Regions from separate parts of the Bacillus sp. LQ01 genome, predicted to be linked through region 1. Evidence: riboswitches for the same ligand, from Rfam matches in the RefSeq annotation. Region 1 holds a riboswitch; each other region holds the start of a gene.
What was found. Region 1 has a riboswitch for thiamine pyrophosphate ahead of thiT (energy-coupled thiamine transporter ThiT). Riboswitches for the same ligand answer to the same signal wherever they lie in the genome.
Positions count from the first base shown of each region.

Region 2: another riboswitch for thiamine pyrophosphate. It lies ahead of AC22L0_RS24020 (MTH1187 family thiamine-binding protein); the one in region 1 lies ahead of thiT (energy-coupled thiamine transporter ThiT).
Region 3: another riboswitch for thiamine pyrophosphate. It lies ahead of tenA (thiaminase II); the one in region 1 lies ahead of thiT (energy-coupled thiamine transporter ThiT).

Region 1 covers NZ_JBYEZL010000002.1:63,312-66,518, forward strand. The annotation lists gene AC22L0_RS12620 (sensor histidine kinase) at 1-678, shown strand, start outside; gene thiT (energy-coupled thiamine transporter ThiT) at 887-1,555, opposite strand; TPP riboswitch at 1,642-1,743, opposite strand; gene AC22L0_RS12630 (FeoA family protein) at 1,938-2,165, shown strand; gene feoB (ferrous iron transport protein B) at 2,162-3,207, shown strand, end outside.
Region 2 covers NZ_JBYEZL010000004.1:114,434-117,640, forward strand. The annotation lists gene AC22L0_RS24015 (non-ribosomal peptide synthetase family protein) at 1-831, shown strand, start outside; TPP riboswitch at 884-985, shown strand; gene AC22L0_RS24020 (MTH1187 family thiamine-binding protein) at 1,087-1,407, shown strand; gene AC22L0_RS24025 (ABC transporter permease) at 1,379-2,152, shown strand; gene AC22L0_RS24030 (ABC transporter substrate-binding protein) at 2,149-3,147, shown strand; gene AC22L0_RS24035 (ABC transporter ATP-binding protein) at 3,144-3,207, shown strand, end outside.
Region 3 covers NZ_JBYEZL010000001.1:4,114-7,320, reverse strand. The annotation lists gene AC22L0_RS00095 (ABC transporter permease) at 1-384, opposite strand, end outside; gene AC22L0_RS00090 (ABC transporter ATP-binding protein) at 384-1,133, opposite strand; gene tenA (thiaminase II) at 1,102-1,797, opposite strand; TPP riboswitch at 1,883-1,986, opposite strand; TPP riboswitch at 2,047-2,158, opposite strand; gene AC22L0_RS00080 (SH3 domain-containing protein) at 2,428-3,207, shown strand, end outside.

The DNA of each region.
Region 1 (3,207 bases):
AAGTTAGAAAATACACGGAAAGAATTCATTTCTGGTGTTTCGCATGAATTAAAAACACCGCTAAGTATTATGAAAAGTTGTATTTCCATTTTAAAAGACGGGGTAGCTGAGCATAAAAAAGAGTATTATTTTCAAGCGATGGAGAGAGAAGTAGACAAAATGGATACTTTAATTTTGGATATGCTTGAGTTAGCTAAATTTGAATCTGGTACATATAAAATGAAAAAGTCTTCGTTTTATATTGATACAGTAATTGAAGATATATGTGAACATCTATCTGTGGAAATAGAGAAAAAAGAACTTCATGTTCATAAAAATATACATTCATTTGAAGTGATTGCAAATCAAGGCCGGATTGAACAAGTCATCGTTAACTTCATTACGAATGCCATACGTTATACACCAAATAAAGAAGATATTATTATTTCTACAATAGATGAGAAGGATCGTATAAAAGTGTGCATTGAAAATAAAGGTACTCACATTGAAGAAGAACAATTAGATAAAATTTGGGATCGTTTTTATCGAGTGGATACAGCTCGTCAGCGTTCACAAGGTGGGACGGGACTTGGGCTTGCTATTTCTAAAAATATTTTAGAATTACACGATGCTGAATATGGAGTGAAAAATACAGAAGACGGTGTATTATTTTACTTTTACTTACCGAAAAAAGCGTAGATAATGCATGCTACGCTTTTTTTAATTTATTTTCATATTATCTTTACCTAATCTTTATTTTTAAGCGATATAATCTGGTTAGAAAATGAGGTTATGTAAGGAGTCGATGAACCGTGCATAGCAATTGGCTAAGTATAATGGTATTTATTTTCTTTTGCGCATTTATTGTATTTTTAATTAATATTACGATATGAAAAAAGAGCGCTCATTAAGCGCCCTTTTTTTGTGTATTCATTTGATAAGCACTGATGCTTTTGAATAAGCGTGGGGAAGTGAGGAATAAAAATATAAGTAAAACTGTACATAAAATAAAAGAACCAAGCATTGTACTTCCATTTACGATTAATGAATATAACACAGCTGATTGACCTTTCGGCGCATATTGTCCCCAGAAAATAATACCGGCAATAAAGTGACAGAAATAGCGAGCAAAGCTACCGACAAATGTAGCAAGGATAATGTAAACAAGGATTTTCTTACCATGGTTTTGTTTTGCTGAAGGTTTTTCATTGCGACTACCTAAACTTGAATGTTCTTCACTATTTTCATTAGACGTTAAAAGTGCTTTTTGAATTGGACGATAGAATAAGCCAGCAAATCCGATAAAAGCAAAGGCAATGAAGTACTCAATGAATGCTTGAACAGGTGTTAAAATATAAGCATCCCCCACGACTATTTGTAATAGTCCCCAAACTAAACCACCTAAGAAAGCTGATTTAAAGCCCCAGCGGTAAGCAATAATAAAAATAGGAATCATAGCGAATGAGATAGAACCGCCTGTTGGAAGTTTAAGTGATAATGGTAAAATATCGATAATCATGGCGAAGGCTGCAAGAATAGCAGATTCGATCATCGCTTGTAAATTGGTGTTACGCATGTTGTCTCCCCCTAAATCCAAGTTGTACAAAAAAGAATAGATATCATAGGAGGATACGAAATACGTAAATAAAAATGAGGTATGTATTTCGGACGTTTGCACAATCCCTGCGTTAGCATTAACTAACAGGTTCGAAGGGTCGGAACGAAGTGTTCCCTCTCAGCGGCATGGCTCCCCCAGTGATAACGAGATTCTTTATTTGCTATTGTTTATTGTAAGCGAAATGGATGAGAATGGCAAACGAATACAGTATGACAATAATTGAAATAGAATTGTAGCGAAATGTTAATAAATATGAAGCAAAAGGGTATAGTACAAGAGAAATTGGGTGTGGTATAATTTTTTTGAAAATAATTATCATTCTCTTCTGAGGGGGAAGGTTATGAGTTTAGTAGATATTAAAATTGGAGAGAAAGTGTTAGTAAAAAGTATTCAGTCTTTAGATCAGCTATTAAAGCGTAGACTAGCTGCTTTCGGTCTTGCTGAAGGAAGCGAACTTCGCCTGAAACAGAAAGCGATGTTCAAAGGTCCTTGTACATTGGAGTGTCGTGGACAGTTAATTAGTATTCGTCATTGTGACGCGAAAATGATAAAGGTGGAATTAGCGTGAATAAGGTAGCTTTGCTAGGGAATCCGAATACAGGGAAGACATCATTATTTAATGCACTTACTGGTTCTTATGAGTATGTAGGAAACTGGAGCGGTGTAACAGTAGAAAAGAAGGTTGGTAAATTAAAAGATAGACAAGGAACATTAATTGATTTACCAGGTGTTTATGATTTAAATCCAGTTTCACGTGATGAAGGTGTTGTAACAAACTTTCTATTAACAGAAGAATTTAATCATATGTTAAATATCGTAGATTCCTCGCAGTTTGAAAGAAATATGCATTTAACGTTGCAATTACTTGAATTTGGTAAGCCAGTCTCAATTGGTTTAAACATGGTTGATGTGGCGAAGCAAAGAGGAATTGTCATTAATGTAAAACGATTATCAGAACTATTAGGTGTAACAGTCGTTCCTGTTGTTGCAAGAAGTGGAAAAGGCTGTGAAGAACTGCTTACGACTCTTAAAGAAAATGACAAAAAAGAGAAAAAGCCATTCCTTATTTCATATGGTGTACAAATGGATGAAGGAATTGGAGAAGTAATTGCTCTTTTAGAGACAGCGAATTACGAGCATCCGAGATGGTTAGCACTTCAATTTTTAAGCAATAACGAAGTAGTAGAAAAAGAAATGAAAGCATTACCAATTTATAAGGAACTCATAGCCATTCGATCTCGCTTAGAAGGAAAACTTGATTGTACGTTAGAAGAGCACATTTACAAAACTCGTGAAGCGTATATTGAAAAGTTAAAAACAAATGTTATGAAGCATGAGAAAGAAGGAAAAATTCCTTTTTCAGAAAAAATTGATAGATTAATTACACATAAAATTTTAGGACTTCCAATCTTTTTAGCAGTTATGTTTTTTATTTTTCAGGTTACGTTTACGTGGATTGGTACACCTTTATCTGATATGTTAGATGAGTTTTTTGGTGGCCAGCTTACGGATTGGGTGACGGCTGGACTTACAAGTATTGGAGCTTCTCATTTTATTCAAGCACTCGTTACAGAAGGTATTATTGCCGGTGTTGGTGCTGTATTAGTATT
Region 2 (3,207 bases), on a different contig from region 1:
ACGATAATTCATTGCGGTGCAGATGTAAGACATTTTGGAGATGTAAAACAATTTGAAAATATAAATGTCCAAGGAACTAGCCGTATGCTAGCATTAGCGGAGAAAGGTGCTACATTCCATTTTATTTCTACAATTGGTATCCCGTTAGAATTAGCGGTAGATCAATGGGATACATACATGAAAACTGGTGATTTTAATTACAGTGTAGACTTAGAGAATGTATATTCAAATAGTAAACTACAAGCGGAAAACATTGTTCGTGAAGCAATGAAAAATGGTTTGCGCGGAAATATTTATCGTGCAGGTAATTTAGCATGTCATTCAGAAACAGGTTCGTTCCAACAAAATATTGAAGGAAACGCATTTTATCGTCTTATTAAAACAATGCTATTAATTGGGAAAGCACCAAATGTGAAGTGGAAAGTTGATTTCACACCAATTGATTTTGCTAGTAAATCAATTGTATCGTATTTACAAGATGCGCAAATTGTAGGAGAGACGTTACATATTTGTCATCCACATCAAATTGAGTTTGAACAATTTATACAGCTAATTGGAGAGTGTGGATACAATCTTGAAATGGTTCCACTTTCAGAATATGTAAATACCGGACTTGCATTAGCGAAGGGAAATGAAGTAATAGCAGAGTTAATTGCTTCTCAAGTTGCAGGAGATGGAGCACAGCAATCTGAAATTGTAATGGGTACACGTAGAACGAATGAATGGATTAAGAAAAAAGAATTGATAGTACCAGCAATTAATAAAGAATTTATACAGCAGTTATTAGCTCATGGTGAAAAAGTTGGTTATTTTCCAAAAATAATGAAATGATTATGCATGCTTTTGTTTGTTCAATAAAATAAATCATGCTACAATGAAAACGAATTAAGGACCGGGGAGCCAATTGGCTGAGAGGATGTAAGTAAACATCGACCCTCAACCTGATCTGGATAATGCCAGCGTAGGGAGTTACTTAAAGTGATGTAGCATATGTTATTCTGTAATAACTTGCATACAAGGCTTTCCTACGCAGTAGGAAAGCCTTTTCTTATTTTTGAAATTTAATTTTATAAGGGGGATTTTATTATGTCACAACAAGTTACAATGTCATTTTCAGTAGTACCACAAGCGAAAACGAAAGATGTATATTCTGTTGTCGATAAAGCAATTGAAGTTGTGCAACAATCGGGAGTTCGTTATGAAGTAGGGGCAATGGAAACAACTTTGGAAGGAGAATTAGATGTACTTCTTGATGTCGTTAAACGTGCGCAACAAGCTTGCGTCGATGCTGGAGCAGAAGAAGTGATTACTTCTATTAAAATCCATTATCGTCCAAGCACTGGTGTAACGATAGATGAAAAGGTTTGGAAGTACCGTGATGAATATGCAAAACCAGAAGCAATCTAAACTTATTACAACTATTTGGCTTATCCTTCTCATTGCGATATGGGAAGGATCTGTTTCATTATTTAAAATCGAACCGTGGATTTTACCAAAGCCTTCTGCCATTGTTCAAGAATTAATTGGGATGAAAGATTTACTATTACCAAATACGATGCAAACACTGCAGGAAGTTATAATTGGACTATTCTTTGCAATTTTATTGGGGACGAGCATCGCAATTATTATGGATGTTATACCGTTATTTCGTATTTTAATAAATCCATTGCTCGTTATTTCGCAAACAATTCCAATTGTTGTACTTGCACCGCTATTTATTATTTGGTTTGGATATGGGATGTTGCCGAAAGTAATGGTCGTAATACTCGTTTGTTTCTTCCCAATTGCGCTTAGTATTTTAGAAGGTTTTCAAACAGTAGATAAAAATATGCTGAAACTGTTACAAACAATGAAGGCGACGAAATGGCAAGTTTACCAGAAGGTAAAATTTCCAGCAGTGCTCCCATACTTTTTCTCAGGTTTAAAAATTGCAGTTACATATAGCGTAATGGGGGCAATTATCGGAGAATGGCTCGGTGCAAGTGAAGGATTAGGCGTTATGCTTACGAGGGCTACAAAATCCTTTTTGACTGCCCGAGTATTTGGTGTTGCAGCAATCATCGTTATGGTGACATTATGCCTGTATTTTATCGTAGAGTTTATGGCAAGAATAACAGCACCATGGATATATAGAAAGGACGGCAGAAAATGAAAAAAGGTTTGAAAGTTATGTTAGCTGCCTTAGTAGCGGTAGGTGTGGCTGGATGTAATCCGGCGAAGAAAGAAGAAAGTGCAAGTAAAGATCAAAAAGTAAAAGTAGTATTAGATTGGTTTCCAAATACGAATCATACTGGCTTGTATGTAGCGAAAACGAAAGATTATTACAAAAAGCAAGGATTAGATGTAGAAATTATTCAACCAGGTGACAATGTAACAGCAGAGCAAATGATAGCATCAGGAAAAGCAGACTTCGCAATAAGTGCACAAGAAAATGTAACGTTAGCTCGTGTAGAAGGAATTCCTGTTGTATCTGTAGGAGCGATTATTCAGCATAACACTTCAGCGTTTGCATCGCTTAAGAAAGACAATATGACGTCACCGAAAGATTTTGAAGGTAAACGTTACGGCGGCTGGGGAGGACCAGCAGAAGAAGCGACATTAAAGACGATTATGGATAAACATCAAGCTGATTTTAATAAAGTTGAAAAAATCATCTTAGGACAAACAGATTTCTTTAAATCAATTGGCCGTGATGCAGATTTCGAATGGATTTATTACGGTTGGGATGGTATTGAAGCGAAGCGTCAAGGAAAAGAGTTAAATACGATTATGGTGAAGGACTTAGATCCAGCGCTTGATTTCTATAGTCCTGTTATTATTACGAGTGAAAAACATACGAAGCAAGATAAAGACTTTGTGAAAAAGTTTATGAGTGCAACGACAGAAGGTTATAATTTTGCAATTAAGGAACCGAAAGAGGCTGCTGATATTTTAATTAAAGCTGTTCCAGATGTGAATAAAGATTTAGTTCAAGAAAGCCAAAAATGGTTAAGTACGAAGTATCAAGATGATGCTAAAGCATGGGGAGTACAGAAGGAAGAAATTTGGACGAATTACATGAATTTCTTATATGACAACAAAGTTATTAAAAAGAAAATCGATGTAAAAGATGCTTTTACAAATGAATTCCTTCCAAGTGAAAAATGAGCGGATTACAAATAAAAAATATAGTGAAATCTTTCGACGGAAAGAATGTATTAGAGAATA
Region 3 (3,207 bases), on a different contig from region 1:
AATTAAAACTGTGACAACAACCTTACTCCAAATTGTGTATCCAAACCATAAAACAAATAGCGGAGCAAGCGCAGTAATCGGAATCGTTTGTGAAGCAACTAATAATGGATAAAATGCTCTCTCCATCCATGTACTCGCATTCATTAACATCGCTAGCCCTACACCTAATACGATAGAGATAACAACACCTATTAAAACGACGTATAACGTTGCAGGTAAATGAACTGTAAATAATATGTCTTTTAGTTTCCATATCTTCATTACAATCGCAGAAGGTGACGGTAAAATGTACATCTCATCTACAATTCTTGCTCCTATTTCCCACACAGCTAGTAAAATACTAGAAAGTGTAATAGCAGGAACTAATTCTTTCAATCGGTTCATCACACAAGTACCTGCCTTTGTAACATACTAAGAAGCTCATCTTTCAGCGCTAATACTTCCGGTTTATATAAATCTTTTCGTGTTCTGTTATGATCAAGCGGTACAGTCCGCTCAGTCAAAGTCGTTATCGGCTGCTGTTCCACTACTAAAACTCGGTTTGAAAGAAATAACGCTTCTTCAACATCATGAGTAATGAATAAAATTGTTTTTTCCCACTCTTGCCATTGTTCAAACAACCATTCTTGCAAAGAGGTCTTCGTTAAAGCATCCAACGCACTAAATGGTTCATCTAACAGCAATATTTCCCCGCCTGTTAATAAAGTTCGAATAAAAGATACACGTTGTCTCATACCACCAGATAAATCTTTCGGATATTTTTTCTCATACCCTTGCAAACCAAATTTATGTAACAGTTCCTTTGCCTTTACTTGTGCTTCTTTCTTCTGTACACCTTGGCACTCTAGCGGCAGGGCAGCATTCTCAATAATTGTTCTCCACGGCAAAAGCATATCTTTTTGCGGCATATATCCTACAGGATGGTGCTTTGTTTCTGTCAGTTCTATCTGTCCAGTACTTACCTTTTCTAGACCTGTAATAAGGCGAAATAAAGTACTTTTCCCACATCCACTCGGTCCGATAATACTGACAAACTCTTTCTCATGTATAGAAGCATTTAATTCATGGATGATTGGTTTCTCATCGTAATGAAAAGAAACATTATGAAACTGTAGTATGTTCTTGCTCCTCAAATCCCCACATCTCCTTACGATAGGACATATCCCAGAATAAATATTCAAATCGACTGGAATATAAGAAAATCTCCTCTAATCTTTCTAGTTCTGTCTCAGACTTTCCCACTGCCATTTCATTTAATAAATCTATTAACCAAATACACAGATTACCGTATTCTCCCGAACTATATCCTTGAATCCACTCACCAAAAAACTCATGATCTCTTGCTCCAGGAATATCATTTAAACGCTTTCCAATTTCCCAATAGCTCCACATACATGGAAGAAGCGCTGCTATTAATTCCGCAAGTGTGCCATTTTGAGATACAGACATCATGTAATTTGTATAAGCTAAATTTTTAGCAGATGGTTTCGCAGACTCTATCTCCTCTATAGAAATTCCAAGTCTTTTTGCATATTGTTTATGGATTGTCATTTCGCCATTTAATATTCCATCAATTTGTTCAGCGAACTTTCCCATTACTTGTGGATTCGTTGCTTTTACAACACCAATCGCATATAACTTTGCATAATCTAGCAGATATAAATAATCTTGAATAATATAATACTGGAATTTATCTTTTTCTAACGTGCCATCTCCCATACCTACTACAAACGGATGATTATGACTCATCTCCCAAACCGGTTGCACAGTTTCTAATAATCTATCGCAAAATTTCATTTCTCTATCCCCTTTCAATATATGTATCTAAATAAAAAACCACTTCTATATATAAGAAGTGGTTACAGCAAATAAAGTTATACATTTATTCGATGTTCCACTTCCCTTCGCTAGTATTACCTAGATCAGGTGTTGTAAGGGTTAAGGATTATTCCTCTCTCAGCAAATCAAGCACCCCTAGTGGTTTCAATATGAAATTTTCAAATAAAAAAGCCCCGTTTCTATACGCAAAGAAACGGGGACTCATTGTTAGTGTCCGAATTGCTTCCCTACGCTAGCATAATCTAGATCAGGTAATAAAAAGGATCAAAGGCTTACGGCCTACTCTCAGCTGGCAACACCAGCTCTCCTAGCAAACTATATAATTATCACTGTCAGTATAACACCCTAATAAGACATCATCAACTTTTTTAATTTTCTTAATTATTAACAGAATATCAAATTTATACAATACATACATTCTATTTTAGAAAATAAAACCCCAATTAATTGCATAAGAAGGAATCATTATCCTCAAAAAATTTATTTTTATATTGATTTCATATTACATTTATGTGAATACACCCACTATATTATATCTTTATACTATAATAAAATTACAACTATACAACTAGAGGAGGTCTCTATTCCATGAATATGAAAGCTACTGCTTTAACAGCAACTACTGTAGCGATTGCTTCTTTACTTCCTTCTATGGGTGAAACAAATGTACAAAAAGCAAACGCTGAACAATTATCTAATATTAAAACTGGGTATGTCAAAGTCGATCAAGTAGCATTACATACAGAAGATAACGTAAAAAGCACATCAATTGATACAATTCGCTTTAATACAAAAGTGAACATCCTTGAAACAACTAATGAGTGGTATAAAGTATCTGTTCATAATAAAGTAGGTTATGTACAAAAAGATGCTATTTTACTAAAAAACAAACTTCATTCTAATGATCAATACATCGTTAATGCTAATGCATTAAACGTTCGCTCTGAACCTAATTTAGAATCTTCCATTTTAGATGTATTACCAAATGGCAAGTTTATTACCATTCAAGAAGATCAAGGCGAATGGTATAAAATATCGCATAATGGCCAAACAGGTTACGTACAAAAAGCATTCATCTCTAATGGTTCACAACCCTTAGTAAAAGGAATCACCGTTCAAAATAATACAAAATATACTGTTGCAACACCTAATCTAAATGTACGTAGCAACGCTAGTACAAGTAGCCCTCTACTCGGTTCATTACAAAACGGTACACAAGTACAAGTAGTAGAAACTGTAGGAACTTGGTATAAAATTCGTTTTGGCACAGGATACGGATATGTAGCAAAACACTATGTAGTACAAAATCAACCACAAGCTAAAACAGATCAACCTTCATCAATTCCAGCTGCTTTCAAATTCCCTGCT